Regions from separate parts of the Halomonas sp. YLB-10 genome, predicted to be linked through region 1. Evidence: riboswitches for the same ligand, from Rfam matches in the RefSeq annotation. Region 1 holds a riboswitch; the other holds the start of a gene.
The links. Region 1 has a riboswitch for thiamine pyrophosphate ahead of tenA (thiaminase II). Riboswitches for the same ligand answer to the same signal wherever they lie in the genome.
Positions count from the first base shown of each region.

Region 2: linked by a shared signal. The riboswitch ahead of EBB56_RS00060 (sodium:solute symporter family protein) and the one ahead of tenA (thiaminase II) in region 1 are both predicted to bind thiamine pyrophosphate.

Region 1 is NZ_RRCU01000001.1:253,258-269,132, reverse strand. It holds gene EBB56_RS01000 (TRAP transporter small permease) at 1-557, opposite strand, end outside; gene EBB56_RS00995 (TRAP transporter substrate-binding protein) at 557-1,789, opposite strand; gene EBB56_RS00990 (GMC family oxidoreductase) at 2,015-3,646, shown strand; gene EBB56_RS00985 (YeiH family protein) at 3,830-4,879, shown strand; gene pta (phosphate acetyltransferase) at 4,989-7,151, opposite strand; gene EBB56_RS00975 (acetate/propionate family kinase) at 7,148-8,362, opposite strand; gene thiC (phosphomethylpyrimidine synthase ThiC) at 8,647-10,599, opposite strand; TPP riboswitch at 10,677-10,811, opposite strand; gene tenA (thiaminase II) at 10,823-11,491, opposite strand; TPP riboswitch at 11,573-11,726, opposite strand; gene EBB56_RS00960 (GSCFA domain-containing protein) at 12,490-13,548, shown strand; gene EBB56_RS00955 (hypothetical protein) at 13,545-14,249, shown strand; gene mdoH (glucans biosynthesis glucosyltransferase MdoH) at 14,449-15,875, opposite strand, start outside.
Region 2 is NZ_RRCU01000001.1:30,426-46,300, reverse strand. It holds gene EBB56_RS00070 (3-oxoacyl-ACP reductase) at 1-363, shown strand, start outside; gene EBB56_RS00065 (LLM class flavin-dependent oxidoreductase) at 363-1,652, shown strand; gene EBB56_RS00060 (sodium:solute symporter family protein) at 1,768-3,213, opposite strand; TPP riboswitch at 3,294-3,396, opposite strand; gene EBB56_RS00055 (hypothetical protein) at 3,456-4,244, opposite strand; gene EBB56_RS00050 (diguanylate cyclase) at 4,416-6,095, shown strand; gene EBB56_RS00045 (TolC family outer membrane protein) at 6,572-7,939, shown strand; gene EBB56_RS00040 (hypothetical protein) at 7,923-8,780, shown strand; gene EBB56_RS00035 (SapC family protein) at 8,825-9,628, shown strand; gene EBB56_RS00030 (LEPR-XLL domain-containing protein) at 9,700-15,875, shown strand, end outside.

The sequences.
Region 1 (15,875 bases):
GGCTCGCGGCGCCGGAAGCGCGCGATGTCGCTGGCCAGGTTCTGCAGTACCCGGAAGATGATCAGCGCCCAGGCCAGCGGCGTGGCCAGGTAGAACCACCACTGCATCACGTTGTCGGTGCCCGGCACGATGGCGAAGTTCATGTGCGCCAGTTCCACCTGGGCGATGGTGAAGTGGATGACCAGGGCGCCGAAGCCGATCCACAGCACGGCGTCGAGCACCTGGCAGGCGAACTGACCGGTGTAGGGCAGACGCATGCGAATCTCGTTGAGCGACAGGTGGGTACGCTGCTTGACGTTGAGCGAGGCGCCGAACCAGGTCAGCCACAGAAACAGCAGCACCGGAATGCTGGTGCTCCAGGGCGCCTGCAGGCTGAAGAAGAAGCGGCGGATGACCTCGACGAAGATGATGCCCGCCATGCCGCTGTAGGAGATCAGGATGATCACCTTTTCCAGATTGGCGTCGAGCCACTTGAGTGGCGCCAGCCAGGCGGGGGTCGGCCGATCGGCGACGTCGTTCGACGTCGCCTGGGCCGCGGTGGCCTTGTGATCGGTCATTACGCCCTCCACCAGCGCTTCGGCGCCACGTTGACCGCCGCCATCTCACGCGGGATCTCCCGGGCGATGGTGTGGATTTCCTTGTAGATGTCGACGTCGCCGGCCCAGGCATTGAGCCGCTCGCGCCACTGCTCCCAGGGCTCTGGATTGAACTCCGGGGCGCATAGCTGCTCGGCCTGGGCGCGGATCTCGTCGGACAGCGGGGCCACCCGCACGTTGTTCTCGGCGAACACGGTGCCGGCGGCGGGGTGTTCGGTGGCGCCGACGATCTGGTAGCGGCCGGCCTCGTTCATGCCCTGGGTAAAGATCTGGGCGGCGTAGGCCGACTCCATCACTTGATCCTGCAGCTCGGCGTCCAGCGCCTCGAACTTCGACAGGTTCATGGCGGTGTGCTCGGTACCGGCGAAGAAGCGCAGGTCGACCGCCTGGGACACCACCGGTGCCATGCCGGCGTAGGCCACCGCGCTCATCCAGGTCTCGGCGCCGTCCAGCAAGCCCTGGCGTAGGCCGTCCAGGGTCTCCTCCCAGGCCACCGGTACCGGGTTGAGGCCAAGCTGCTCCATGGCGATGCGGCCAAGCTGGGTGCCGGTGACCCGGTTCTTGGTGCCCTGAAGCACCTCGAGGCTGTCCACCAGCGGCTTGTCGGCCCAGCTCTGACCCATCATCAGCCCGCGCAGATCGCAGTGGGTGAACAGGAACTGCAGGTTGTGGCGCTGGCGCATCGGCTCGCGCAAAAGGGCCTCGCTGCGATGGTCGTAGAAGAAGTGAAACATCGAGGCGACGCTCGGGAACATGTAGGCAAAGTCCAGCACGTTCAGGTAGGGCGCGCCGCCGGCGGAGTTCTGGGTCGAGGCCGAGAAGATGTCGACGATGCCCTGCTGGGCCTTGCTGACACAGTCGAGCTGGTTGCAGACCTCGTTGGAGCCCATGAACTCGACGCGGATGGCGCCGTTGGTGCGCTCCTCGACGTCACGGGCGAAGAACAGCTGCCCGGACTTCTGGATATCGAGATTGCGCTCGTTGAACCCGGAGGCGCCGAAGCGCAGCTGGAACTTGGGCTCGGTCTGATAGCGGCGTTGTTGTTCGGTGTCGGCGGCCCGGGCCAGGCTCGAGGCGGTGAGGCCAGCGCCGAGGCCACTGGCGGCCAGCAGCGTGGAGGTCATGCCGAAGCGACCCGAGATATTCAGGAAGTCGCGGCGCGACACGTCTGATGAGAAGAGGCGTGAACTCATGGAAGGCTCCCAGTCTTGTGTTTGGTGTAGGGATGCAGGGGAGTGCCGGGTCGTTCGCGCTTGGCGATCGTCGCCTGGCACCGGGCCCGATAAAGGGCCTTGACCACACCTTAGAAGTCTCTCGGGAATAGATCAATAAAAATGAGTTATTTTGTCTCGATATTGATCTTTTGAGAAAACTGTCTAGCATAAATTGAGATAAAACGTCTCGATTGAGTGAGCGACATGACAACCACAACACCACCGCCAGAGGCTTTCGACTACATCATCGTGGGGGCGGGCTCCGCCGGCTGCGTGCTGGCCAACCGCCTGAGCGAGGACCCCGAGGTGTCGGTACTGCTGCTCGAGGCCGGCGGGTCCGACTGGAATCCGTGGATCCACGTGCCCGTGGGCTACTTCAAGACCATGCACAATCCGGCCACCGACTGGTGCTACCTCACCGATCCCGACGAGGGCATCGACGGTCGCCGGCTGCAGTGGCCCAGAGGCAAGGTGCTGGGAGGGTCAAGCTCGCTCAATGGGCTTCTGTACATTCGCGGTCAGCGCGAGGACTACGACGATTGGGCGCAGCTGGGCAACGACGGCTGGGACTACGACTCGGTGCTGCCCTACTTCAAGAAGTCGGAGTGCCAGGAGCGGGGCGCCGATGACTACCACGGCGCCGACGGGCCCTTGAAGGTCTCGGATCTGCGCCTGCGCCGCGAGATCGCCGAACGCTTCATCGAGGCGGCCAAGGCCTCGGGGATTCCCGAGAACCGCGACGTCAACGGGGCCAGGCAAGAAGGCGTGGGCTACTTCCAGCAGACCTCCTACAAGGGCTTTCGCTGCTCGACCGCCAAGGCGTTTCTGCGTCCGGCGCTCAAGCGCCCCAATCTCACCCTGGTCAAGCGAGCCCACTGTCAGCGGCTGCTGCTGGAGGGCAAGCGCGTGGTCGGGGTCGAGTACCGCCAGGGGCAGAGCACCCATCGGGCAAGCGCCAGGCTCGAGGTGCTGCTGTCCAGCGGCGCCATCGGCTCGCCGCAGATCCTGCAGTGCTCCGGCATCGGGGACCCCGACCACCTGGCCGAGGTCGGCGTCGACTGCCGTCATGCACTACCAGGCGTCGGCGAGAACCTGCAGGACCATCTGCAGATCCGGCTGGTGTTCAAGACCTCCTGTCGCACCCTCAACGACGAGGTGCGTCATCCGCTGAGAAAGCTGGCGGTAGGCACCCAGTACGCCCTGACCCGCACCGGACCGCTGACCCTGGCGGCCAGTCAGGTGTGCATCTTCACCCAGTCGCGGGAGGGCCTGGATCGCCCGGATATCCAGTTCCATATGCAGCCGCTGTCGGCGGACAAGCCGGCCGAAGGGGTGCATCCGTTCTCGGCCTTCACCTCCTCGGTGTGCCAGTTGCGTCCGACCAGCCGGGGGCGTATTCGCATCACCAGCGCCGACCCCGCCGTCTATCCCTCGATCCAGCCCAACTACCTGAGCACCGAAGAAGACTGTCGCGTGGCGGTGGACGCCATCAAGGTGGCGCGACGCATCGCCGAGCAGGCACCGCTTGCCGAGGTGATCACCGATGAATACGTGCCGGGGCGGGAGTATCAGAGCGACGAGCAATTGCTCGAGGCCGCCCGGCGCTACAGTCAGACCATCTACCACCCGGCGGGCACCTGCAAGATGGGCCACGACGACCTGGCGGTGGTCGATGACCGACTGCGGGTGCACGGCCTCGAAGGACTGAGGGTGGTGGACGCCTCGATCATGCCGATCATCGTCTCGGGCAACACCAACGCCCCGACCATCATGATCGCCGAACGCGCGGCGGACATGATCAAGGCCGATCGCCGTGCCCAGGCGCGCGTCGCCTGACGTGCAGCGCTGGAACCTCGACAGCGGATCGATGCCATCGGGGCCTGGCCTTACTCGAGGCCGCGCTCTGGCCCTAACGTCGCGGTAGCGGGCTGGGCCAGGATCAAATCAATAGCGCGTCATCGGCTGACCCGCTGAGCGCGACCCCTGATACGCGAACAACGAATAAACGAGAGGACGCCCATGTCCCAGCCAACGACACACGCCAAGCCCGAGACGCCCGTGACCGGGTGGCGTCGCCATCTGGAGCCCGCCCGGGAGCGCATGCCGGGGGTGCTGATCTGCATCACCATTGCCCTGGCCACCACCTTTATCGCCGATCACTACGGTGGCCCGACCCTGCTCTACGCACTGCTGTTCGGCATGACCCTGCACTTTCTCAGCGAGCAGGGCCCTTGCCTGGTGGGGGTGGAGTTTGCCGCCCGCACCATCCTCAGGCTGGGTGTTGCCCTGCTGGGTGTACGCATCACCCTGGAGCAGGTGGCGGAACTCGGGATCGGCCCGGTGGTGACGGTGGTCGCCGGGGTGGTGCTGACCATTCTGGCGGGAAGCGTGCTGGCGCGACTGCTGGGGCTGAAAAATGACCTGGGGCTGCTGACCGGCGGGTCGGTGGCGATCTGCGGCGCCTCGGCGGCGCTGGCACTGTCTGCGGCGATGCCGCGCAACGAGATCGCCGAGCGCAATACCATCCTGACCGTGGTCGGGGTGACGACGCTGTCCACCGCCGCCATGGTGCTCTACCCGCTGCTGGTCGGCGCGCTGGAACTGACCGACACCCAGGCCGGCATCTTTCTTGGTGGCACCATCCATGACGTTGCCCAGGTGGTCGGTGCCGGCTACATGATTTCCGACGAGACCGGCGACATCTCTACCTTCGTCAAGCTGTTGCGGGTCGCCATGCTGGTGCCGGCGGTGATGGTGTTCATGCTGCTGTTTCGCCGCGCCCGTGGCGGTGAAGGCGGCAAGGTGCCGATGTTCCCGAGCTTCCTGGTGGCCTTCGTGGCGCTGGTGCTGATCAACAGTCTTGGCGTGATCCCCCAGGTGATGGTCGAGGGCATGACCGACCTGTCGCGCTGGTGCCTGGTCACCGCCATCGCCGCACTCGGTATCAAGACCTCCTTCCAGAAGCTCGCCGTGGTCGGCTGGAAGCCCGTCATCCTGATGGTCGCCGAGACCGTCTTCCTGCTTGGGCTGGTGCTGGTGTGCCTGTATACCGGCATCGCCGAGTGGTAGCGAGCGGTCCCGGGCGAGTTAGAAAGCAACGCAAAGCCCACACAAACACCGAGGCCCCGGTTCTCCGGGGCCTCGGCGTTTCTCACGGTCTGTGGCGCTGTTCTGGTCGTTACTGACCGGCCTGGATCGCGGTCAGCGCAATCGTATAGACGATGTCCTCGACCAGGGCGCCCCGGGACAGGTCGTTGACCGGCTTGTTGAGGCCCTGAAGCATGGGGCCGATGCTGACTACCCGAGCGCTGCGCTGGACCGCCTTGTAGGTGGTGTTGCCGGTATTCAGATCCGGGAACACGAACACCGTGGCGCGGCCGGCCACCGGTGACTCCGGTGCCTTCTGCCGGGCCACGCTGGCGATGGCCGCAGCGTCATACTGCAGCGGGCCATCGATGGCCAGGTGCGGGGCCCGTTCCCTGGCGATGCGGGTGGCCTCGCGGACCTTGTCGACGTCGGCGCCGCTGCCGGACTCGCCGGTGGAGTAGCTGATCATGGCGACCCGCGGCTCGATGCCGAAGGCCTCGGCGCTGGTGGCGCTCTGCAGGGCGATCTCGGCCAGCGCCTCGGCGTCGGGGTCGGGGTTGACCGCGCAGTCACCGTAGACCACCACCTGGTCGGGCAGCAGCATGAAGAACACCGACGACACCTGGCCGTAGCCGGGGGCGGTCTTGATCAGCTGAAAGGCCGGGCGCACGGTGTTGGCGGTGGTGTGCACGGCGCCGGAGACCAGGCCATCCACCTCGCCTTCGGCGAGCATCATGGTACCCAGCACCACGCAGTCATGAAGCTGGGCCTCGGCGGTCAGTGGGGTCAGCTTGCCACGTCGGCGCTCGACCATGGGCGCGATAAAGCGGCCACGCTCGGCGTCCGGGTCGAGGATCTGCAGATCGTCGGGCAGCTCCAGACCTCGCGCCTTGGCCACCTCCAGGATGGCGCGACGCTTGCCCAGCAGCACGCAGTTGGCGATACCGCGACGCTGGCACAGGATGGCCGCTTCCAGGGTGCGCGGCTCGTCGCCTTCGGGCAGCACGATACGCCGACGCTTGTGCTGGGCCATGCTGACCAGTTGATGGCGGAAGGCTGCCGGTGACAGGCGGCGCTGGGCGTCGTCGTGAATTAGTGCCAGCAGCCAGTCACGATCCAGGTGATCGGCGACGAAGGCGCAGATGGCCTCGGCGCGCTCGTGATCATCGACCGGAATGCCGCCGGACATCTCGGTGAGCCGGGCCACGGTGGCGTAGCTGTCGGTGTCCACCGAGAGGACCGGTAGCCCCGAGGCCAGCGCCGGGCGACAGACGTCGATCAGCTGCTGGCTGGGTGACTCGCCGTGGGTCAGCAAGAGACCTGCCAGGGGCACGCCGTTCATGGTGGCCAGCGCCGCCGCCAGCAGGGTGTCGTCGCGGTCCCCGGGGGACACGATCAGCTCGCCGGGACGCAGGGCGTAGAGCAGGTGCTCGGCGCTGCGGGCCCCCAGCGTCGAGTGAGCGACGCGGCGGCGATCGGCTTCGCCGTGGTGCAGGATCCTGGCATCGAGGGCGCGGGCCACGTCTACCACTCGCGGTGCGGTCAGGGAGGCCCGGTAGGGCACCGCCGCGACCACCGGCAGGGTCAGATCGGCGCCGCTGGCGAGCTGCTGCTGCCAGTGCTGGCGATGGGCGCGGGCCTCGACCTCGCTGACCGAGGCCAGGGTCTGGTCGATGGCAGAGCCGTCGCCGTCCCCCGGCAGTCGCATCAGCATGGCACCCAGAGTACGGACCGAACCCACCGCGTCGATGCTCTGGCGATGGAACTGCAACTGCTTGGCCAGCTCCTGGGGATCGGCGATCTGGCCATCGGCGACCAGTACCACCTGGGCGTCGAGGGCACTGGCCAGGCGCACGTTGAGGTCGAAGGCGTAGGCGTTTCGCGGCAGTGGGCGAACGCCCTCCACCACGATCAGCGCCGGTGCCTTGCCGGTGGCAGGGCGGGCGACGCGGGCGTGGCGCTCCACGGCGAGTTCCAGCAGACCATCGCGATCGTCGCGGCCGAGATACTGCTCCAGTGTCTGGCGCGAGATCGGACGCGGCGAACCTATGCCCAGGGTACTGGCCACCAGCGAGCGGGCGCGTTCGTCGTTGTCACTTGCCTGCTCGCCACCTTCGGACTGGCTGAAGGGCTGCAGAAAACCCGCGTCCAGCCCCAGCGTATCCAGCGCACGAAGCAGGCCGAGGCCGGCGGAGGTGAGGGCGACGCCGTCGTCGATGGGGATCAGCAGCAGCGTGCGGGACTGGGTGCTCACAGAACCTCCTCGAGCTTTGGCGTGGACGTCAGGCTCACGATCAATTCCCGGGTCTGGCTGGCGATATAGCCTTCCTCGTCGGTGGGGATGACGCGGATCTCCGGCGCCGAGCTGGCGCCTCGGTCGTGGATCTGGCCTTCCTCGCCACGCCCGAGGCTCTCGTTGGCGTCAGCGTCCAGGCGCACACCGAGGGCCTCCAGGTGGCCCAGCGTCCGGGCGCGCACCAGGGCAGAGTTTTCGCCGATGCCGCCGGTGAAGGCGATGCCGTCGATCCGGGGCAGGGCACAGGCCAGGCCCGCCAGGGACTTGGCCAGGCGGTAGCAGAAGACTTCGATGGCCAGGCTCGCGCCGGCGTGACCTTCACTGGCGGCCTGTTCGAGCTCACGCATGTCGTTGGTCAGCTCGGACAGCCCCAGCAGTCCGCTCTTCTGGTTGAGCAACTGATCGACGCCCTCCAGCGACATGCCCAGCTGCCGCGCCAGGTGCAGGTGCAGGCCGGGGTCGACGTCACCGCTGCGGGTGCCCATCACCAGGCCTTCCAGCGGGGTCATGCCCATGCTGGTGTCCAGGCTTCTGCCGGCCCACACCCCGGTGGCGGAGCAGCCATTGCCCAGGTGGGCAATCAGCCAGCCGCCTTCACCACGGGCGCTGACTTCTGCCAGGCGGCCGGTCACGTAGGCATGGCTCGAGCCGTGGAAGCCGTAGCGACGGATGCCGTGTCGGCTGTAGAGCTCTTCGGGGATGGCGTAGCGGTAGGCGTGGGGCGGCAGGGTCTGGTGGAAGGCGGTATCGAACACCGCCACCTGAGGCAGATCCTCGAACAGCCGGCGCGTGGCGACGATACCGTCGAGGTTGGCCGGATTGTGCAAGGGAGCCAGGCTGATGGTCTGGCGAATGGTGCGCACCACGGCGTCGTCGAGCAGGGTAGCGGCGGTGAAGCGCTCGCCGCCGTGTACCACCCGGTGGCCGATACCGATGGGCCGGTGGACGCCAAGGTGCTCAAGAATCGTCTTGAGCGCCAGGGCGTGGGTCGCACGGGGAAGCGAGACCTCGCGGGCGCTGCCGTGTTCGTCCGTCAGCTTGAGGCGAGCCTCGTGGCTGCCCAGGCGCTCGGCGATACCGGACAGTCGGGGAGCGTCGGGGGCCTGATCGATCAGCGCGAACTTGATCGAAGAGGAGCCGCAGTTGATCACCAGAATCGGGGCTTTCATGCCATCTCCAGAAAAGACGCCTTGGTGAGGCGAGAATGCGTGGGATGGCGGCGAATCTAGCACCGCCCCGGGGCGCGAATAATTGGCCTGGGGAGGTAGTCGAACGGCTTTGCTGGTGGATCCGACGAAGCCGTGATGAGCGTCAAGTGCATGAATCTTCGGATTAGACTTTTGTCTAACTTTGTGCGGCAGAACTGGAACCGGGCGTACAAGACTTGCATCCCCGAGCAGTCGAACGCTGCCCGGGGATGCGCCGGGGAATGGCTTGTCTCAGACCTCCTTGTTCAAACCTCCTTGTACAGCTCAGCGCCTTGTTCACGGAAGACCCGGGCGCGCTCCTCCATGCCGGCCATGACGGCGTCGCCGTCACCCTCCAGGCCGTTGTCGCGGGCGTAGTCGCGGACCTCCTGGCTGATCTTCATGGAACAGAACTTGGGGCCGCACATGGAGCAGAAGTGGGCCACCTTGGCGGAGTCCTTGGGCAGCGTCTCGTCGTGATAGGCGCGGGCGGTGTCAGGGTCGAGGCCCAGGTTGAACTGGTCCTCCCAGCGGAACTCGAAACGCGCCTTGGACAGGGCGTTGTCGCGGCGCTGGGCGCCGGGATGCCCCTTGGCCAGGTCGGCGGCGTGGGCGGCAATCTTGTAGGTGATGATGCCGGTCTTGACGTCGTCCTTGTCGGGCAGGCCCAGGTGTTCCTTGGGGGTGACGTAGCACAGCATGGCGCAGCCGTACCAGCCGATCATCGCCGCTCCGATGCCCGAGGTGATGTGGTCGTAGCCCGGGGCGATATCGGTCACCAGTGGCCCAAGGGTATAGAAGGGCGCCTCGTCGCAGTACTCGAGCTGCTTGTCCATGTTCTCCTTGACCAGGTGCATGGGCACGTGGCCGGGGCCTTCGATCATCACCTGGACGTCGTGCTTCCAGGCGATATGGGTCAGCTCACCCAGGGTCTTGAGCTCCGCCATCTGGGCCTCGTCGTTGGCGTCGGCCACCGAGCCCGGACGCAGGCCATCGCCCAGCGAGAAGGCCACGTCGTACTGCTTGCAGATCTCGCAGATTTCCTCGAAGTGGGTGTAGAGGAAGCTTTCCTGGTGATGGTAAAGGCACCACTTGGCCATGATCGAGCCACCGCGGGAGACGATGCCGGTGACCCGGTTGGCGGTCAGCGGCACGTAGCGCAGCAGCACGCCTGCGTGGATGGTGAAGTAGTCCACGCCCTGTTCGGCCTGCTCGATCAGGGTGTCGCGGAACACCTCCCAGGTGAGGTCCTCGGCCACGCCCTTGACCTTCTCCAGCGCCTGATAGAGCGGCACCGTGCCGATCGGTACCGGCGAGTTGCGGATGATCCACTCGCGGGTTTCGTGGATGTTCTGGCCAGTGGACAGATCCATGATGGTATCGGCGCCCCAGCGGATGCCCCAGGTCATCTTCTCGACCTCTTGCTCGATGGAGGAGGTCACCGCCGAGTTGCCCAGATTGCCATTGATCTTCACCAGGAAGTTGCGCCCGATGATCATCGGCTCGGCTTCCGGGTGGTTGATGTTGGCGGGGATGATGGCGCGCCCGGCGGCGACTTCCTGGCGCACGAACTCTGGGGTGATCTCCTCGGGAAGACGGGCGCCGAAGCCCTGCCCGGGATGCTGGTGGTCAAGGATGCGCTCGACCTCATCGCTGCCTCGATAGCCATCGGCCAGGGCCTGTCGACGCTGGTTCTCGCGGATGGCGATGAACTCCATCTCCGGGGTGATGATGCCGCGGCGGGCGTAGTGCAGCTGGGTAACATTGCCGGCGCGGCCATCGGCGCCACGACGTGCGCGGCGCGGCGTACGAGTCAGTTCGAAGCGCAGCGGAGCGAGCGTCGGGTCGTTGGCACGTCGGCGACCGTAGTCCGAGGTCGGGCCATCGAGCCATTCGGTGTCGTCGCGCTCCTCGATCCAGGGCCGGCGCAACTCGGCAAGCCCGCGACGCAGGTCGACCTCGACCTGGGGATCGGTGTAGGGGCCGGAGGTGTCGTAGACCAAGAGCGGCGGATTGGCCTCGTCGGCCCCGGAGGTGCGGGTCGCTGACAGCGAAATCTCGCGAAACGGCACCCGCAGGTCGTCGCGGGAGCCCTTTACATAGACCTTGCGCGAACCCGGCAGGGGCGTAACTGCGGCCTGGTCGACCTGGGCGGTCTCGGCCAGGAAGTGCGCGCTATGGCGGGGTTTGTTTGCGGAAACGGGTTGATCGAGCGGCATTGGCTTGTCCTTCTCACGGCACTGGGTGCTGGCGTTGTTGTGTGCATCGCGTGAGGAAGGAGGGGGCGTCGTGGCCTGGGCCGTGAGCGCTTGATCCCTACGCTGGTCCTCACCGCGATGCCATGGCATCGGGGTTACCCCCAGATCAGGTTCAACGGGTCCCATGCGCTGCATGATCTCAGCCGCCTCTGGCGGCCCCCCGTCAAGCGTGGTGCTGATTGTGTTAGTCGCTTAGATCGAGCCCCATCTGCCAGAAGTCGATCTCGAGTCGTGTCGCGTCGGCGAATATCCGTGACAGTCGCGCAAAGCGCTCGCCGGATACCTGGGCCAGCTGATCGTCGAGCCAGGCCTGCTCCTGGCGTGCGGCGGCCTGGAAGTCGTCGCTTTCGTACATGGCGATCCAGGTGTCGAAGGGATTGTCTGCACCGCGCAGGGTGTCCGAACGGGCGTTGAGCGTTCTCGCGATATCGGCGTAGCCGACCATGCAGGGGGCCAGCGCCACGTGCAGGTCCAGGAGGTCGCCGCGGCTGCCGGCGTCCAGCACGTAGCGGGTATAGGCCAGGGTAGCGCGAGCTTCGGGCAGCTCGGCGAGTTCGGCCTCGCCGATGCCCCAGTCACGGCAGAAGGCGAGATGCAGGCCGAGTTCCACATCGAGGATGGTCTTCATGCCGTCGAAGGCGCCGCGCAGCTCGTCGAGGCTGTGGCTCTTGTAGGCCGCCAGGGCGTAGGCCCGGGAGAACTGCAGCAGAAACAGATAGTCCTGCTTGAGGTAGTGACGGAAGCTGGCGTCAGCCAGTTCACCACGGCCAAGGGCGAGCACGAAGTCGTGTTCGATGTAGGCGTGCCAGTCATCGCGGCAGGCGTCGACAAGATCGGTAAAGCGGTAGCCCATGTTACCTCCGGTTGGTGCGGATCCGGAGTGCGGCGGCTGAGGACACGGCGACGAGAAAGGAGGGAGGTGCGCGCGCAGGGGCTGTCACCACCGCCTGATTCCCTACGCCGGTTCAAGGTGTGAAGCCACACCGCACCCGGATCAGGTTCCACGGGATCGGCGCTGGCGGCCGGTGATTCGTCACCCTGGCCCTGCGCCATCTCAGCCGGATTCACCGGCACCCCGTCAAGCGAGTCTGGATCGAGTCTAGCATGACCTCGAAGGGAGTCCACCTCGGCTTGGCAAGAACCGATCCCGATCAGTAGATACGCCGCTGGGGGGAGGAGGTTTCCACGATATCGCGAGAGTGCAACTGCCCAGATATCTGGAGAAGTTTCCGCATGGTTGAGAATGCATTTTATCCGATTGAGGAAAAGTGGCGAAGTAGAGTCCTGATTGATCAATTCGACAAAGTTTCGACGATTTTGTTGTTATTTAAAGGGATATTTGCGTGGTTTTTCTTGGATGTTCTCTGGATTGTATTTGCGTGTTTTGCGGCTGCCTGATAGAGAATATGTGAGAGAATCTAGAGTGAAAAAAGTACGTTTGTTTTATCGATATTCTGACAGTCGTTGTGCGCTTGATGACTCCTTTGTGAAGAAGGGCAGAAAGTGACAGGTGTGTTGGTCCCGTCTTTATGGGAAGCATTGGTTCGCCGAGTTTTCATGGAAGCTAAAAATGCTTGCTTTGTTCTCTTTTGAACCACCCGTGGGGCAGGGAAATGGTGCATGGGAAAGGTTCTATGAAGGGCTCCGGGGCCGTTGTCAGTGCTCGTTTCTCAACACAATAGACAAATATTTCGCCTATCTTTTTTTATGCAAATATTTTAGAAAGGAAGACGAGATGCCAGTGTTGGCGTAAACACTCCTATTCGTCGTGGTAATGTGTGATTTAAGATAGACGTTATCAATTTTGTTCGTTCACGACCGATGTTATATATTATGTTTGAGGTGATTAATATGAATCCATATTCGACACTTCCAGACCGTGCCTTCTGGAAAAAAGCTGTATCAGAAAAGTCGATTTTTGACATATCCAATTTGTGGTCTCCAAAGTTCAAGATCACAAAGGATAGTAGGGTGGTTACCTTCGGTTCCTGCTTTGCGCAACATATTGGAAACGCTCTTGATAGCAGAGGGTTCAACTGGGTCTCGACAGAAACTCCACCTAGGGGGCTCTCGCAGGAAAATGCAAAAAAATACAATTACAATATATTTTCGGCAAGAACCGGGAATATATACACCACCTCATTGTTGAAGCAGTGGGTAGAGTGGGCAACAGGGATAAAAGAGCCGCCTGAGGAGATTTGGGAAAAGAACGGAAGGTTCTATGATCCCTTTCGCCCCGTGGTGGAACCAGAGGGTTTCTGTAGTAAAGAAGAGTTAATGCTCTCTCGAGAGGAGACAATAAAAGCGTTTAGGGAATGCATCTTCTCATCAGACTTCTTTGTCTTCACCTTAGGGTTGACTGAAAGCTGGTTCAATTCGGAATACGGCTACGAGTATCCGATGTGTCCCGGGACTTCAGCAGGGACCTACCTGAAAGGTATCCATGCGTTCAAGAATCAGATGTATCCCTCTGTGATGAATGATCTGCGAGATGCCATAGAAATAATGCGTCATGAGAATCCTGAGTTACGCTTTATATTGACAGTTTCCCCTGTTCCTTTGGTAGCGACAAACTCCAGGAACAACGTGATCGTCGCTACAATGGAATCCAAGTCAGTGTTGCGTGCCGTGGCTGGGCAGATTTCTAGAGGTTGTAATTATGTGGATTATTTTCCTTCGTATGAAATAATCAACAGCCCGGTTTTCAAGGGGGTGTTTTTCGAACCCAATCAACGAAGTGTTAACCCCCACGGTGTCGATTTTGTGATGAATCATTTTTTTTCTTCTCTGAGGAAAAAGTTTGGCGCTGAGATTTTCGGAAAACAAAACAAGAGGGTAGGTAGCGTAAAGAAAATGAATGATCTGGTTTGCGAAGAAGAGATCTTCGACGCCTTTGGAGGTAAGGAATGAAGAAAAATATTTGTGTGCTGGGCAATAGCCACGTTGGTGCTTTGAAAAGAGCCTGGGACCTGATGCCAGAGTGGCATCAAGAATATAATCTTGTCTTCTTTACCGCTAGAAGTAATGGCTTGGGTGGACTGTTTCTCATCGATAATAAACTGGTTCCAAAAACAGATAGATTAAAGAGGACCATCACCTATACATCGGGTGGCAAGAGTGAGATTGATATCGTTGAATATGATCTATTCTTGATTTACGGACTTCAGATGGAAGTTTTTTTTGTCGAACCTGGAAAATTTTTTTCATCAGCAGTAATAAAGCAAACCGTGCTGGATAGTGTCAAGGGTACGACGTCCTGGAAGATCATGGAAATGATCAGGAGCGTGACCAATAAAAAGATATATGTTGGACATAATCCCCTGCCTATTCGGAAGAAAGGTGATGATAGAAGTTATCCTCCGGAAAGCTACCTGTCCGGAATAAAGTTGATGAACGATGAAGTGTATGATAAATGCAATGCCGAGTTGATCGCTCAGCCTGCTGATACCATCGTCAACGGATGTTTTACGGAGCGGGAGCTCTCGAAGGGAAGTAAAAGATTGCCTGTAGGGGATGCCATGGATGAGGAAGCGCATCCAGACCATGATATCAGGCATATGAACGAAGAGTTCGGGAAAAAGTGGCTATCCTGCTTTTTAAGTAGAGATTGACAAAGGGTTTTCCTGGCGGATGTGTGTTATCCGGAGCTGGAGAACGCTCTTTGTAGAGCAAAGCGTTACCACCAGACAGCGGCAAACAGATGAATCATGGATCACGCTACTATGCTTGACGTGTAGTAGTCCGCTGGGATTCCCCCTCCGGATGATGCAAAAGGAGGGGGAGGACACAACGCTGTGCCACGGCACCGGCTCAGTCGACGGGCTTCTCGCCGGAGACCTCCGGCGCCGATTCCGTGCCGTGCTCGCGAAAGGACTGCACCGGCATCTCGCGGGGGACTTCCCGTGGCGGCTCGGCCGGGGTCGCCGGCGGCGGTGGTGCCTCGGCGACGCGAAGCTCGCCTACCACCGCCGGGGGGCGGGTCTCGCTCGGGACCAGCAACAGGCCGGCGCGCCTCAGGGCCCGGCCGATGCTCAGGCTGGAGCTCCAGCGGACCAGCGGAGCGGCCATCACCAGGCCGAGCCACACCGGCGTCAGCCAGATGAAGAAGCTCGGGGTGAAGGCCCAGGTCACCAGCGCCCACAAGGCGCCGATCAGTGACCATAGCCAGGTGTGGCGAAAGGCTTCCTTCCAGGGCAGGGCGCGGCCCTCGCGGGACTGTGGATCCCAGGCCACGGTGCGGCCGCTCAGTACCTGAATCACGAAACGACTGTGGAACACCATCATCAAGGGCGCGATGAGCATGGCAAACAGCGTCTCCAGCAGCATGCTGGCGACGAGCCGGGCCCGTCCGCCATAGGCCTGTGGGTTCTGGATCAGCCCCAGCACCAGCCCTAGCACCTTGGGCATCAGCAGCATGCCCAGGGTGCCGATCAGCAGCGGCATGATCAGGTTGGGTGGGGCGATCGGCCAGTCGGGAAACAGCTGCGAACTCGAGGTGAAGAAGTTGGTCGGCACCAGCGCCCGGATCAGGGCGTCGATGGTGCTGATCACCAGGATCGCCAGCCACACCAGCGACGACAGGTAGGCGAGGGCACCGAAGAAGAAGTGCAGACGGCTGAGCACGTGCAGTCCGCGCCCGCCGAGCAGGCGCATATGCTGCAGATTGCCCTGAACCCAGCGCCGGTCGCGCTTGGCGTAGTCGAGGATATGACTCGGCATCTCTTCGAAGCTGCCGCCCAGGTCGGTGCGCATGCGCACCTGCCAGCCGGCACGGCGCAGCAGCGCCGCCTCGACGAAGTCGTGGCTCAGGATATCGCCACCCAGCGGTGGCTTGCCGGGCAGCTCCGGCAGGCCACAGGCATCGGTGAAGGCGTCCACGCGAATGATGGCGTTGTGGCCGAAGTAGTTGGCCGCGGTGGCGTGCCAGAAGCTCAGACCGCTGGCCAGCATCGGCGAGTAGAGTGCAGCAGCGAACTGGTTGGCGCGGCCGAACAGGCTGTCCTGGCGCACCGGAATCGGCACCGTCTGCAACAGGCCAAGGCGCGGGTTGGCCATCATCTCGTCGATCAGCTCGATGACGGTGGTGCCGCTCATCAGGCTGTCGGCGTCGATCACCAGCATGTAGTCGTAGTGGCTGCCCCAACGGGTGCAGAAGTCGCCCAGATTGCCTGCCTTGCGCCCGACGTTACTGTCACGGTGGCGGTAGTGCAGTTGGCAGTGGCCTTCCAGGCGCTTCT
Region 2 (15,875 bases), 220 kb from region 1:
CGTGAGGCCGGCTTTGGTCGCATCGTCAATATCGGTACCAACCTGTTCCAGAACCCGGTGGTGCCCTACCACGACTACACCGCCGCCAAGGCGGCGCTGCTGTCGCTGACGCGCACCCTGGCCCACGATCTGGGCCCGGACAACATCACCGTGAACATGATCTCCGGGGGCCTATTGCGCACCACCGATGCCTCCCGCGCCACGCCGGAGGCGGTGTTCGATCTGATCGCCGCCAGCACGCCGCTGAGACGGGTGACCACGCCGCAAGAGTTTGCCGACGCTGCGCTACTGTTCGCCTCGCCCTGGTCGCGAGCGGTCACCGGCCAGAACCTGGTGGTCGACGGCGGACTGGTGAAGGACTGATGGCCAGCATGCACCTCAATCTGTTCATCATGGGCTGTGGCCACCACAAGGCGGCCTGGCGTCATCCCCGTTCCAGCGTCGAGCGCCTGGCCGATATCCGCTACTACGAGGAGCTGGCGCGGCTCGCCGAGCGGGGTCGCTTCGATGCGGTGTTCTTCGCCGATGGTCACGCCGTGGGCAGCGTCGCCGACGGCCCGCTGTGGACCCTGGAGCCACTGACCATGCTGGCGGCCATGGCGCGGGCCACCGAACACATCGGGCTGATCTCGACCGTCTCCAGCACCTTCTATACGCCGTTTCATGCTGCGCGCATGCTGGCCTCGCTGGACCATATCTCCGGCGGACGCCTGGGCTGGAACCTGGTGACCTCGATGTTCGACAGCGAGGCGCGCAACCATGGGCTCGAGGCCATGCCAAGCCACGCCGAGCGCTATGCCCGGGCGGAGGAATTCGCCAATACCGTGCTGGCGCTGTGGGACTCCTGGAGTGACGACGCCCTGGTGAGGGATCGCCAGGGCGATTACGTCGACGCCAGCCGGGTCGGTCCCGTTCACCATCACGGCGAGCACTTTCTGGTGGATGGCCCGCTGACAGTGCCGCGTCCGCCCCAGGGCCACCCGGTGCTGTTCCAGGCCGGCGCCTCGGATCAGGGCCGTGACCTGGCCGCGCGCTACGCAGAGGCCATCTACGCGGTGGCCTACGATCTGCCCTCGGCCCAGGCCTACTACAGCGATCTTCAGGCCAGGGTAAAGGCCGCGGGCAGACCGAAGGTCGCGATCATGCCGGGGCTTGTCACCTACGTCGGCTCCACCGAAGAGGAGGCCAGACGCAAGCAGAGGGAGCTCGACGAACTGTTGCCGGTGGACAGCTCCCGGCGCCAGTTGAGTCAGTTCATCGGTCAGGACGTGAGCGACTGGGAATTGGATGCCCCGGTGCCCGAGTTGCCGCCACTGGAGGCCTTCAGCGGGCCCAAGGGGCGCTACGCCACGATTCTGCGGATCATCGAGAGCGAACGACCGACGCTGCGCCAGTTGCTGGGACGGCTCGCCGCCGGTGGCGGCCACTGCACCATGGTCGGCACCCCGGAGCGTATCGCCGACGAGATGCAGCGCTGGGTCGAGCAGGGCGGGGCGGACGGCTTCAACCTGATGCCGCCGTCGCTGCCGGACAGCATCGAGGACGTGGTCGAACAAGTGGTACCGGAACTGCAGCGCCGCGGGCTGTTTCGACGCGAGTACCAGGGCCGCACCCTGCGCGACCACCTGGGGCTGGCGCGTCCCGAGCGCTGATGAGCCGGAACTGCCAGGGCCCCTGATCGCCAGGCCTTGAAACGACAACAGCGGGACGCGTCAGCACGTCCCGCTGTTTTTTATCACGCCTTGCCAGGCTGTCAGCGTGGCGGTGTCAGCTCTGGAAACGCCGCACCAGACTGCCCATGCGGGTGAAGTCATAGTCCTGGCGGGATGGCAGCAGCTTCATCAGCACCAGCGAGACTAGCACCGGCACGAAGGCCGCCAGCAGGAAGGATTCCAGCAGGGTGGCGGTACCGCCGCTGGGAGACGGGAACATCGCCAGGCCGGCGACCAGCCCTGCAGCGGTGCTGAGGACCGCGTTGCGCCCGTCGTAGCGGCGATTGAACAGACCGAAGAACACCGGGAAGGCCGCCGCCGAGCACAGCAGGTCCGCCAGCAGGAACAGATAGAGCACGCTGTAGCCCTGGGCTGCCACCCAGGTCACCGGCACCGCTGCGGCGACGATCAGCCAGCGTGCCAGGCGCATCAGGGTGGCTTCGCTGGCCTGGGGCAGCAGCCGGTGCATGTCGACGGCGATGATGCTGGAGGTGGCGTTGACGGTGGTGTCGGCGCTGCTCATCACCAGGGCCAGACCCAGCGGAATCAGGGCCAGGGCGAACCACAGCGGCACCTCGGACAGCAGCACGCTGAACAGCGCCACCGAGCCGTCTCCCTCGAGCCCGAGGCCGACGAACGCCAGGCCGAACAGGCCCATCAGCACGATCACCGGAAAGTTGAACAGCCCTGCGATCCAGAAGCCCCGCCGCAGCACCTTGCTGTCCCGGGCGGCGTAGATGCGTTGCCAGGTACCCTGGTAGAACAGGCCGGTCAGCATCACCGCGATAAAGAACGTCAGGCCGGCACGCAGGCCACCGGCATCGGTGACATCCAGCAACTGAGGCGCACGTTCCTGCAGGCCCTCGAGCGTCGGCGCGACGCCGCCGGCGGCCTGCCAGCCGAACACCAGCAGCAGCGCCAGCAACGGCAGGATCACCAGCATCTGTACCTTGTCGGTGAAGATGGTGGTGCGCAGGCCGCCGTAGAAGGTGTAGAGCAGGGTCGCGATCATCACTACGCAGGCGGTCAGCCACAGCGGGATCGGCGCCAGCAGGGTGACCATATGGGCGATTGCGGTGAGGCCTGCCGCCAGCGAGATGAACAGATAGAACAGCATGATCGTCAGGGTGAAGGCGTACATGGTGCGCCCGTAGCGATGGATCACGAACTCGGTAAGGCCGTGGCCTTCGGGGATCAGCTCACGCATGCGTCGTCCCAGCGGGATCATCACCAGGCGCGGGACCATGGAACCCAGCGCATAGCCGAGTACGGCGCCGATGCCGCCCCAGGTGGCCGCCTGGGCGGGGCCGAACAGGATCCAGGTGCCCAGGGTGGTGGCCACCAGGGTCAACACCGTGGCGCGGGTGTTCTGGCTGTTGCGAGCCGAGATGTAGTCATCCAGGCCGCCCTGACGACGTCGGGCATAGATCAGGCCGGGGATGGCAAAGATGGCGGCGCACAGCAGAAGCCACAGCGCCGTCCAGGTGGGATCGAGCATCATCGAAAGAAGACCTCTTTCTTGTCGTTGTCCGCAGGGACCGGTGGACAGGCGGGACGAGCGGCGGACAGGAAGAAAGAGGAGATAACGCAACCATCCTTCCCTTCGCCGGCATGACCCGGATCAGGTTCAAAGGGTTACCGCGTGATGCGGAATCTCAGCCGTCAGGCTCCCCCAGGAATGCGCACAGCGTAGGACCGCCTCCGATGGCTGTCAATTGGCGCTTTGGCCGCAGCGACGGGGCGTCAGACGGTGGGCGAGGTGCGCAGGCTGTGCCAGCCATCGTAAAGCCAGTTCGCCGCTCGGCTTGGATCGATGTCAGTCATCGCCAGATAGCCATGACAGCAGGCCTCGCGGCTCGCTCGCGCAATGGTCGAGGCGTCGGTGGCGTCCATCACCAGGGTGCGTCGGTGCCCGCCGCCGCCGCGCAGGAAGGGAGCTGCGGGCGCGCGCTGGAACTCGACGCCTGCCGGCAGGGGCGCTGTCGAGTGATGCGTGTCGGGGTAGTCCGGGGCGCACAGGATGACCTCGAAGCCGAGCCGTTGTCCCTGGCGCGCCAGGTCGGCATTGACCGGGGAGTGGCCGGTCAGCACCAGACGCAAGGCCGGCTGGATCAGCACCTCGACGACGTCGTCGCCGATCTGGACCAGCGGACTGGTTGGCGTGGGTCGCTGCAGGTTCATGGACGTACTGCCCAGGCTGACGCGGCGAATCAGCGATGGCTGGCCGGCGAGCGTTGCATGGATGACCTCCAGGTGCACCAGGGTCTCGCTGCTCGGTGACAGGCGCTCGACCAGGCAGGGGGTGCCATCGTTGGCGTTGTTGTCGATATTGACCAGACAGGCGCCGCCGTCCCGGGCCTGGGGCAGCAAGATGGGCTGTCCGGCGTACCCGGGGCCATCGGCATCGCTGGTGACGCTCAGGTGGGGGAAGGCGGGAGCAAGGGTGTCCAGACGCGTGCAAAGCCAGCTGGTATCCCCGCGATTGGCCAGCGTCAGGGCGTGTTCGATGGCGACAAGGTCCTGGTGGTTCATGGGCAGCTCCCGCGGCGGTGTCGGCGACGCCAGCATAACGTGGAAGCGGGCAAGCGAAATAACCCGGCATCTATAAGCATCTTTTCATAGGCTAGAGAAGACGGCACGCGAGCCGCCAGGGTATTGACCTGCTGCCGGTCCAGGGCAGGGCTTACGCAAGGAGTTGTCCTCATGGAGCGTTTTGCCTGGGTGGAAGAGGCATTGGTGTCGTCCGGAACGGTGCTGGTACGCCTGACGCCGGAGTTGCAGGTGTACGACGTGGTCGGTGATGCCGTGAGCGTGCTGGGCGAGCCTGGAGAGGTCTGGATCGGGCGGGGGCTGGCAGAGCTGCCTGGCGAGGTCGCCAGGGTCGCCGAAGCCTTGGCATCCCGGGGTGCCGCTCACGCTGCCAAGCCTTCGATGCCGCTGCAACTGGGCGATGGTAGCTGCTGTCGCCTGGCCGATGGTGGGCTGGTGCTGCGACTGTCGGCTCGGCAGAAGGCAAGCCGCGGTGTCATCGCGCGGATGGCCGACCATCTGCCGGTGATGGTGGCCTACGTCGACCGCGACTTCTGCTTCCGTTTCAACAATCGTGCCTACCTCGACTTCATCGGCCAGCCTGCCGAGGCGCTGATGGGGCAGCCGGTGTCTTCGGTGCTCGATGCAGACTCCTACGCCAAGATCCGGCCACGTTTCGATCTGGCGCTGGCGGGGCAGGAGGTCAGCTACGAGGATTCCCTGGTGCTCCAGGACGGTCGCCAGATCTACTTCAAGGTCCACTATCTGCCGGACGTGGTGGAAGATGAAGTGATGGGCTTCTACGCCATCATCCAGGACGTCTCCGAGTATCGCTCGATGATCCAGTTGTTGCGGGATGTCCATACCGGGGTAAATCGCACCGATATCGGAGTATCAGAGATCGTCGACATGCTGCTGCGTGACGCCTTGAGCTACCTGAGGCTGGATATCGCGCTTGTCAGTCAGGTCGAGGGGGAGCGTTACACGGTGCGCTGGGCGGCCTCGGATAATGCGCCAGTAGGGGCCGGCGATAGCTTTGCACTGGGTGACACCTACTGTCGGCTGACCCTCGACGCCGATGACGTCTTCCATACCCACCGCGCCGGGCAGGACGAGCGAGTCAAGGGCCACCCCTGCTACGAGAACTTTCAGCTGGAGACCTATATCGGTGCACCGCTGCGGATCCAGGGCAAGGTATGGGGAACCCTGAACTTCTCCAGTCCGTCGGTGCGCCGGCACGCCTTCAGCGAGGTCGACATCGAGTTGGTCCGGCTACTGGTCGGGGCCGTCGAACGTGTCATTTCCAACGAGATGGAGGTCGAGCGTATTCGCCTCGAACGTGATCAACTGGAAGACCAGGCGATGACCGATGCCTTGACCGGACTCCCCAACCGAAGCCAGTTGGATCGCCACGTCACCCGCCTGATCGAGGAATGCGACAGTGGCGGGATGGTGTTTTCGCTGGCCGCGGTCGATATCGACTTCTTCAAGCAGGTCAATGATGGTTTCGGTCACGCGGCCGGTGACCAGGTGCTCACCTGGCTGGCGCAAACAGTAGCCAACTGCCTGCGTGATGGCGATCTGGTGGCGCGCACCGGCGGCGAGGAATTCGTGGTGGTCATGCGGCGAACCGCCTTGCCCGAGGCGATCAAGGCGGCCGAGCGGGTGCGTCGCGCGGTGGAAGGGGGGGAAATCACCCTGTCGGATGGACAGACGATTCGCATCACCATCAGCATCGGCGTCAGCCAGTATCGCAAGGGGGAGGGGTTTGCACCGCTGTTCGAGCGCGCCGACCGGCGCCTGTACAGCGCCAAGCGTAGTGGTCGCAACCGCATTGCCAGCCTGGATGAATAGCGCCCAGGTGTCGCCAGGTGCGGCGTTATCATCGCTGACGTAGGACTTTGCTCGTTCTTTCGGTCTAGTCTGAAAGGATCAGTGTGAGTGGTTGGGTAATCTCAGGTGGCTGGGCTGAGGTGACAGCGGCTGCCAGGCCTTGAAGCAACCTGCTTGGCGCATGGCTGCCGCCGCTCCCGTGTACCTGAAGATGGTCTCTTGTCCCGCGTAATTTCGGAACTTTCCAGGTTTCAATGTGCTACCCGATTCCCTTCGGTGGCGGAATGCGATAGCGAGTATGAACTTTCTCATCTTTTGCGATGTAGTTTCCTACTGCGTCGATACTGCGTTGATCATGTTGCCTGCAAAAGAGTAGATAGGAGCTGTGTTCCTACAAAAGATGTGGGTAATATCGTACGTCCGTTGTTAATAAAATATTACAAAGCAGTTGCGTAATGCCGGTGTTTGTCCCACCGGTGCGCAGGGGAAAAATCATCATGCATCTCAACAAGCTTGCGTTCGGCCTGGCGTTGGGCGGGTGGGCGTGCCTGCTTGCTCCGTCCGTGCTGGCAGAAAGTCTGCTGGAACTTCACGAGCTCGCGGTGGACAGCGATCCTCAGTTTCAGGCCGACTTTCATGGTAAGCAGGCCACCGATGAGCGTTACTATCAGGCGCGCTCAGCGCTGCTGCCGCAGATCAATGTCAATGTCGAGCGCAGCGAGATCTCCCAGGACATCGTCAGTACCGACAACGAGGTCTACGGCAGCGGCAGCACGTCCTACCCGACCACCGTCTACGGTGTCTCGCTCGAGCAGTCGATCTATGACTATTCCCGCTGGGCAGCCTTTGGCCAGGCCAAGCTGGAGATCCAGCAGGCCGCGTCCGAGCTCGAGGTCTCGCGCCAGGATCTCTACCTGCGGGTGGCCGAACGCTACTTTGCGGTACTCGCCCTGTCGGAAAACCTGAGTTTCCTGCAAGCCGAAAAGAAGCAGGTCCAGACCAATCTCGAGCAGGTCAGGGCGCGCTTCGAGGACGGTTTGATTCGCGAGATCGATCTGCTCGACGCCCAGGCGCGCTTTCTGCAGGTCGAGGCGCGCGAGCTGGACGTGGCCAACCGTCTGCGCGATGCCCTCAATGCCCTGGCCGAGGTCAGCGGCGTGCGTCCGGTGGAGCTTAGCCTGGTCGATGAGGACCTGACCCTGGCGAGCCCGGAACCGTCGTCAGTCGAGGCCTGGATCGAGCTGGCGATGCAGCGTAATCCTCGTCTGTCAGCCGCACGGCTGGCGGTGGAAGTGGCCAATCAGCAGGTCAAGGTGAGTCGTGGTGGTCACTATCCGACCCTCGATCTGAGTCTCGACTACGACAACGACGAGACCGAGGGCTCATTGTTCGGCGGCGGCAGCGAGGTCGAGACCCAGACCATTCGGGTCGGCCTCGGTGTGCCGGTCTACAGCGGTGGGCGAGTGTCGTCGGAGGTGCGCGAAGGGACCCGTCTGATCGAGGCAGGGCAGGCTCGACTCGAACAGGTGCGGCGTGAACTCGACCGCGAGATACGTGCGGCCTTCGAGGGTATCGTCACCGCCATGTCCCGGGTCAGGGCGCTCAGCGAGTCCTTGACCGCCAACCAGCGCATCGTCGAATACCGCCAGGTGGCCTATGAATCTGGTGTCATGCCGGTGCTCGAACTGCTCGACGCCGAGCGCGATCTGTTCTTCGCCCGCAGCGAACTTGCCAGTGCGCGCTACGACTACCTGATCAGCGTGCTGCGGCTGAAGCATGCCGCCGGCGTCATCAATGGCGAAGACCTGGCGGAGATCGACGCCCATATGAATGACCGGATGGACCTCCTTGCCTTCCAGCACTGAACCCCGGCCCTTCGCCGAGCGTCAGGCGTTGATCGAGTCCTGGCTCGATAGCCTCGCGCGTCCCTACAGTGCCGAGCGCTCGGTCAAGTGTGCTCCCGCCCGCTGGGCGCATCAGCGCAGGCTCTACAGTGTGCCGCTCGAGGGCGTTGACGCCGACGATCTTGCGGTGCGCCTCGAGGGGTTGCTGGAGTCGCTGGCGCTGGCGCCTGGCGACCGGAGGGCCTTTGTCGCCGGACTGTCGACGCAGGCGATGGCGCACTATCTGCATCTCGGGCTGGAGGCCGCGACCACCAAGGTGTACTGGGAAGCGCCGCTGCCGGACAAGGCCCTGCCGGGGCGTCGCTTCCCGCTGTACCAGGCGTGGAAGTGGCGCCCTGGCGTCGACGCCAGTGTCTCCGACTATGTCCTGCTCGAGAGCGCCGAGGCGGTGCGCCATGCAATGGCGAGCACGCTTGCGGCGATGCCCCCGCTCGTCGGCGACGTGATCGAACAGCTCGAGGTCAGCCACGCGCTGGCACGAAAGCCCTGGCCACCGTTGACCGTGAGGATCGAGGAACGGCGCCAGGGCCGCGATACCGGTCGTGATTCCATCAATCTGCATCTACATCCGGCCGAGATACGTCTGGGCGAACTGGCGGGCCTTTTGTTGTCGCTGGCTCGCGAGTGGCGCTGTACGTCGCGCGCACAGGCGATCGAGTGGATTGCCGCCCACGGCGACAAGCCGCTGAGCAACCTTTCTCTGGGGTTCGATGCGAAAGGCGAACCCTTCGTGACCTTCTACCACGGGGTGACACTGGTCTCCCCGACTTCCACCGGCGCGCTGGCCGCGCAACGACGCTGACGTCCAGGCCCAGGGACGACACTCAAGTACAAGAGGACTCTTTCATGGCGACTCAACTTCTGATCTATCGCAACGTTCAGCCGATCACCCGCGACAAGCATCGCGAGCTGTCGCTCAAGGTCGGCAAGGACTTCGGCTTTGCCAGCGGGGTGAACTCGGTGCCGCTGATGGCGGCCGAATTTCCGACCGCCGCCACCGACCTGCCGATCGTCTTCACCCAGGCCGACGACGGGGTGCTGCCGGTCGCCGTGCTGGGACTCGAGCAGGACCAGAATCTGCTGGTGGACCGTGAAGGCCAGTGGCGCGGTGAGTACGTACCGGCCTTCTTCCGCCGCTATCCCTTCGTGTTTGCCTCCGCCGACAACGACAAGACCTTCACCCTGTGCATCGATGATGACTACGAAGGGCTCAATCGTGACGGTCGCGGCGAGCGCTTCTTCGACGCCGACGGTGAGCAGACCCAGTACCTGGGCAAGGTACTGGACTTCCTTCAGGACTATCAGGCGCACTTCCAGCGCACCCGCGCCTTCTGCGCCCGTCTGGTCGAGCTCGACCTGCTCGAGTCGGTCGAGGCCCAGATTCGCCTGCCGGAAGGTGGTCAGCGCACCCTGACCGGCTTCCAGGCGGTCAACCGTCAGAAGCTCAAGGCGCTGCCCGAGGACAGCCTCAAGGCGCTGCTGGACAGTGACGAACTGGAGCTGCTCTACGTCCACCTGCAGTCGCTGCGCAATCTCAACCGACTGAGCCGTCAGGCGCAGGGTGGTTCGCGGCTGGGTGCTCTGGCCAAGGGCGACCCCGCCGAGGAGGCGGTCGCGTCTGACGCCGAACAGGACACTCCCGTTCACTGATCGACCGAGATCAGGGGGCGTATCGTCGCCGCGATGCGCCTCTTGACGTTTTTCGCCACCGGAGTCCCCCCATGAGTCGCCACCAGCGCAAGCCTCTGTCCGAATTGATCGCTCGTCTTCTCCGCCAGCCCAGGCGTGCTCGTCGTGCCCAGGCAGAGCCGTCCCGGTTCGTGTTCGAGGGACTCGAGCCACGCATGCTGATGTCGGCGGACCCGCTGACCGCCAGCGTGGCCGGTGGCGCCGAGATGACGTTGCGGGTGGTCGAGGAGAACCAGCAGCAGGTGCTGCAGGTGGTCGAACTCGACGAGCAAGGTGTCAGTCAGGTGGTGGCCTCACGCGGCCTCGATGACGCCAAGGCCAGTGGCGGCGTGGTCATTCAGGGCAGCGACGCCCAGGACATCCTGCGCGTGGACCAGAGCCTGCTGGGCCAGGCGGATGGTCTGCTGGTGAGCTTCCAGGGCGGCGACGGCGACGACGTCCTGGCACTCGAGCATAGCCAGGGGCTGACCATCACCTTCGCGGGGGGCGAGGGCGATGATCGCATCGAGGGCATCCAGGGCAACACCGAGTGGCAGGTGAGCGCCGATGGGGCGGGCAGCGTGGACTGGTCGAGCACCACCACGGCGGCGCGCAACGATAGCTGGCTCAGTTTCACGGGCATCGAGACGGTGAACGCCGCCTCCTATCGCCAGGGTGACGACGGCGTGCTGTCAGCCACGGACGATGCCGCTCGGCACCGGCTCTCGAGCAGCCAGGACGGGGCGCGTTGGTCGCTTTACGACGAGGGCAGTCTGGGGCTTGGCAATATCGCGTTCAACGGCATCGACCGACTCGACGGTCGGGCCGGCCAGATCCTCGACTTCAGCGACTTCTCCACCTCGGTAGAGGTCGATCTGGGGACAGGCAAGGCCACCGGCTTCGTCGGTATCGATGGCTTCAATCACGTCATTGGGACCGGCGGCGACGACCGCCTGATCGGTGATGTCACCTCGCAGATCGACACTATCCTGGACGGGGGTAATGGCAACAACCTGATCGTCGGGGGCGGCGGCGACGATACCCTGAAAGCCGGCGCCGGTCGCAGTACCCTGGTGTCGGTCAGCGGCAGCGATCGCTTCGAGCAGAGTGAGCTGGGCAGTGAGTTCACCCCCGAGGAGGTCGAGCTGACCTACGTGGTGCAGCGCGCATCCGGGGACATCACCCTGACCAGCGCTGGCGCCACCGCCACGGTCACCACCGGCGACGGCAGCCTGAGCTTCCAGCGCCAGCCCGTGGAACTGGTGCTGTCCGCCGCGGGGACCGGCCAGACGCTGAACGCCAGCGGCTACTCGCTTTCCGGCGTGACCTTCCAGAGCCTGGATGGCGCCAGCAATAGCCAACTTGTCGGCAGCGCGCAGGACGACCGATTCGTGCTCAGCGCCGGGGGCGGCAGTGTCCAGGCCGGTGGCGGCAACGACCGCATCGAGGCCAGCGCCGACGCCGACATGACCCTGACCGATACCGCGCTGAGCGTGACCGGCTGGACCAACTGGGTACTGGGCGACGTCGAACTCGCCACCCTGGTGGGCGGTGCTTCTGCCAATATGCTGGACGCCTCTGCGTTCAGCGGTTCGGTTCAGCTGGAAGGCGTCGCCGGTAACAACACCCTCAAGGCCGGCGCCGGCGACGCGGTACTCCTGGGCGGCAGTGGCAACGACACCCTGGTCGGGGGTGTCGGTGACGACGTGCTGTTCGGCAATCGCGGCAGCAACAGCCTCGATGGTGGCAGCGGCAGCGACTCGGTGCTGGGCAGTACTTCCCACAGCTTGCGTCTGTTCGGTGGCAGCGGTAGCGCCACCCTGGTGCGCGGCGACGTCGCCGAGGAGCGCGAGCTGGTGTGGTCGCGCAGCGCCGGTGAGACGGTGGTCTTTCACTTCGCCGGCGAGCAGACCGTGGCGCTGGCCTGGGACGCCGACGCCCTGGCGGTACAGCAGGCGCTCGAGGCGCTGTCTGCGGTGGGCGAAGGCAACCTGCAGGTGGCCCGCGAGCTGTTCGAGTCTGCTGGAGAACAGCAGGTACGCTGGCGCATCAGCTTTATCGGCGACTTCATGGCCGTGGCCGACGACGGTTCCTTCGCCAAGGCGCTGGTCGGCAGTGGTCTGGCGCTGGGAGCTTCCGGGGCCAGCGCCACGGTGACCTCGACCCAGGTGCGCGCTCGGGAAGCGGGGCGTGACAGCCTGGCCGGCATCGAGCACGGCATGCTGCGTGCCGAGTTTGGCGACACCGTGCTCGACGCCAGTGGCTTTGCCGGCAGTGTCTATCTCCAGGGGGGCAGCGGCAACGACCTGATGATCGGTGGCGAGGCCACGACCCAGTTCGTGGCGGTAGCCGGGGATAACGTCATTCGTGCCGGGGCTGGGCAGAACGAGATCCGCGGCGGCGTCGGCCAGGATCGTCTGGAAATCGTCCTGGCCGATGGCCAGAACGCCGTCAATGTGAGTGGGGACAGCTTCAGCATCGATGGCGGGACCGCGTCGAGCTATCGCGATATCGAGGCGCTGACGCTGGTCGGCAACGCCGGCGCCAACACCCTCGATGCCAGCGGCTGGCACGGGGTCGGCGAACAGACCCGGGTCACTGCGCTGATGGCCGCTGGCGGCGCCTCCAACGCCGAGATCGAGACCTTCCTCTCGGCGCTGGGCGATGCGATTCCCGGTGCAGAAGACTTCGCCAGCCAGGCGGAGTACGAGTCCTACCTGGCGCGTTACGTCACCGGTAGCGAACTCGAGAACTCCGGCGCGCACCTGAGCTTCACCCTGCAGAACGGCGAGACGCGGGCGCTCAATGTGGCCGACGCCCGCACCCTCGGCGACCTGCTGGTGCTGCTCGGCAGTGTCGAGGGCCTGACCGCGAGCTTCGATGGTGCCAGCGGGCGTCTTGTGGTCACCGACACCACCACGGGAAGCGCGAGCTTCGCCGTCAGCGCCGACGCCACCGCGAAGATCCTGACCGATGCACTCGGCATGGGCGTCAGTGGCGACAAATGGCAGAGCACCGCCTTGAGCGGGACCGGCGTGGTGCTGGACGCCAGTGCCGGCGGCAGCGATGCCCTGATCGGTAGCCGTGGCGATGACCGTATCGTCGTCGTGTCCGGCGCCGCCAGTGTCGACGGCGGCGCCGGCACCGACAGCCTGCTGGCGGCGGCGGGCGACTCCATGACGCTGACCGATGGCGGGTTGGTCGTTGGTTCGGCCACAACCACGCTGTCCGGGATCGAGGCGGCGCGCCTGAGCCTGACCGGAGGCGCCGACAAGACCCTGACGGCCACTGCCTTTACCGGCGCTTTGGCCATCGATATCGCCGAGGCGGCGACCGGAACAACCATCGTGAACGCCAAGCCTGGCGATCAGGTCGAGGTGGAACTGGCGGCGGGGAGCCTCGCCCGGCTCGACGACGTGACCGTCAGTGAGGGCGCCAGCCTGGTGGGCTACTGGGATGGCGACGCCTCCCTGTCCAACGTGACCAGAACGTTGGACAGCAGTGTCGAGCTGCGTGCCGACGGTGCCTTGACCCTGGACAACGTCGATCTGAGCATGAGTGATCCGACGCTGGGACACGATCTGTCGATCCTGGCGCGTGAGCTGACGATCGGCGGCGATAGTGTGATCGATGCCGGTAGCGGCGAGTTGCACCTTGGCGCGCAGTTGTTTCAACCCCTGCTGGCGCCTGCCAATGGCCTGGTCGACGTGGGCCTGTTCGACCTGTCGGTGGATATCGACAAGGCCACGCTCAAGGGCGGGGACGTAACCATCGATGCGCGTCTGGTGGATCCCGATCGCGACTGGTTCAACCTGCGCACCGGCGTGGCCTTCCTCGACCAGGGCATCGATACGGCGCTGGACTTCCTTCAGGGGCTGTCGCTGTTTGGCAGTGTCTCGGTGATGGTGGCCGAGGTCGCCATCGATATCGGCTCCGACGCGGTCATCACCGCCACCAGCGGGGACATCACCGTCGCCTCCGAGCTCGACATCAGTACCGAGGTGGGCGCCAGCAAGGCCTGGGGCCTGGGTGTGTCGGTCAGCACCCTGATCACCCGCTCAAGTGTGCACGTCCACGGTACCCTGAGCGCCGCCAATGACATCAACCTGAGCAGCAGTGTCAGCACCGCCCAGAGCGTCTCTGCTGAACCGGATGGCCTCAAGGGCGTGGCCGGCGCGGTGGCGGTCAGCGTGCTGGTCAGCGATTCCCGGGTGATGGTGTGGGAAGACGCCAATCTGAGTGCAGGCAATGATCTGGTGGTCGCGGCGACCAGCGTGGAGGAAAACGAGACCTCCGCCAGTTCCGCCCCTGACAAGGGCAAGGTCGGCATCGCCCTGGCGATCAACGTCGAGACCAGCAACACCGAGGCGCAACTGGCCGGTGACGTCAGTGTGGGCGGCGATCTGACACTGAGCGCCGAGACCTCCCAGGGCGAAGACCACGGCGGTACCAGCGCCAGCGCCGGTACCGCCCCCGGTGGTGGCCCCGATAGCCTTGTCGACGGGGCCACGGCCAGCGCCGAGGACCTGTCGCCGACATCGGTGATCGGCAACTTTCAGGAGGCGCTCAGCGGCGTCATCGGTGACAAGATCAAGGAAGGCATCGCCGACCGCGGGCCTGCCTCCATCGGCGAGCACTTCAAGGAATCCCAGGGCCAGCAGAAGAACGCCCTGGACGTGGCCGCCGCCCTGGCGGTCTCGGTGGACATCAATCGTGCCGAGGCCCGCCTTGGCACCAGCGTGACGCGACTGGGCGCCATCGCCTCCCAGCGCAGCGACATCGAGGTGGCCGGCGCGGTCAGTGTCAGCGCTACCAGCGCCCACCGCCCGGCGGTCAGCGCCGAGGGCTCCGCTACCGGCGTCGACCCCAACAAGAAGGAAAAGGAAGAGAGCTTCACCGACAAGGTGCTGGGCAACACCCTGATCGGCAAGCTGCGAGACGCCGCGGCGGAGTCCGAGATCCAGGGCACCGACAGCGCCAAGGATCAGAAGGAAGACAGCCAGGTAGCCGATGTCGGTGTCGCCGGCGGCTTCGTCTTTGCGCTGCAGAACAACCATGCCGATGCGGTGGTCGAGGGCCTGGTGGACCTGGACGCCGGCGATGCCATCAGCGTCACCGCCGAGAGCCTCAACAGCGTCGATATGGATAGCCTGTGGGGGCGTCACCTGTATGTGGCGGGCAAGGCCCTGGGTGAACTCGATGGCACCTACGACCATGCAAGCGCGGAAGGTACGGCAGACCTGGCCAACGGCGACAAGGTGCTGGTGGCCGATGACCACCAGCGCGGGGGCGAGGCCGGCCTGATCTATCAGTTCGAGGGGGCCGACGTCAGCGGTGTGGATCTCGCCAGTGAAGACTTCAGCGACGACAGCCGCTGGACTGCCCTGAGCTCGCCGTTGCAGACCCGTATCGAGGAATTCGTCGAGGCGCTCAACGCCTTTACTACCGGCAATCTGGGGATCAGCGGCAGCTTCGACAGCTGGACCGTGGCCACCGCCGAGGGGGGCAAGCTGGCCATCGCCGGTGCCGCCAACGTCTTCCTGGTCAATCAGGACAGCGAGGCCCGCATCCGCGAGGGTGCCCGGATCAATCTGGGGGGCGCCACCGATGTGGCCAGCGTCACACCCAGCGACGAGCAGCAGGTCGAGGTCATCGCTCGCAGCGACAACCACCTGCTGTCGCTGGTCGGCAATCTCAGCTTGCCGACCTTTGCCGGCGCCGACGAGGCCAGCGCCGAGGCCTGGCGTGACGCCTTCAAGAGCGATATCGATACCATCAAGTCCGGGTTCGCCGGCATCCAGTCCGACGGCAGCGCCATCGGTGCTTCCATCGGCGTGCATCTGCTCGGCGCGGATACCCGTGCGGTCATCGAGACAGGTGTGGCGCTGGTCGCCAGCAGTCTGGACGTGCGCGCCGACAGCGACACCCTGCTGATCGGGGCGGCGGTGTCCGGTGGCAAGGCCGACAAGGTCGCCTTCAACGCCACCTCAGTGGCCAATATCGTCGACAACACCACCCTGGCGCAGATTCAGGACGGGGTATCGCTGAACATTGGTGCCGTCTCGGTGGACGGGGCCAGTGGGCCGGCGCTCAGGGTCGGCGCCAACGACGACACCTACGCCTTTGGTATCGGCGGCAGCGTCGCCTCCGGCAAAAGCGCTGGCGTCGGTGTGTCGGCGGTGGTCTCGGTGATGGAGCGCGACACCCGAGCGGTGATCGGTGGTGTGAC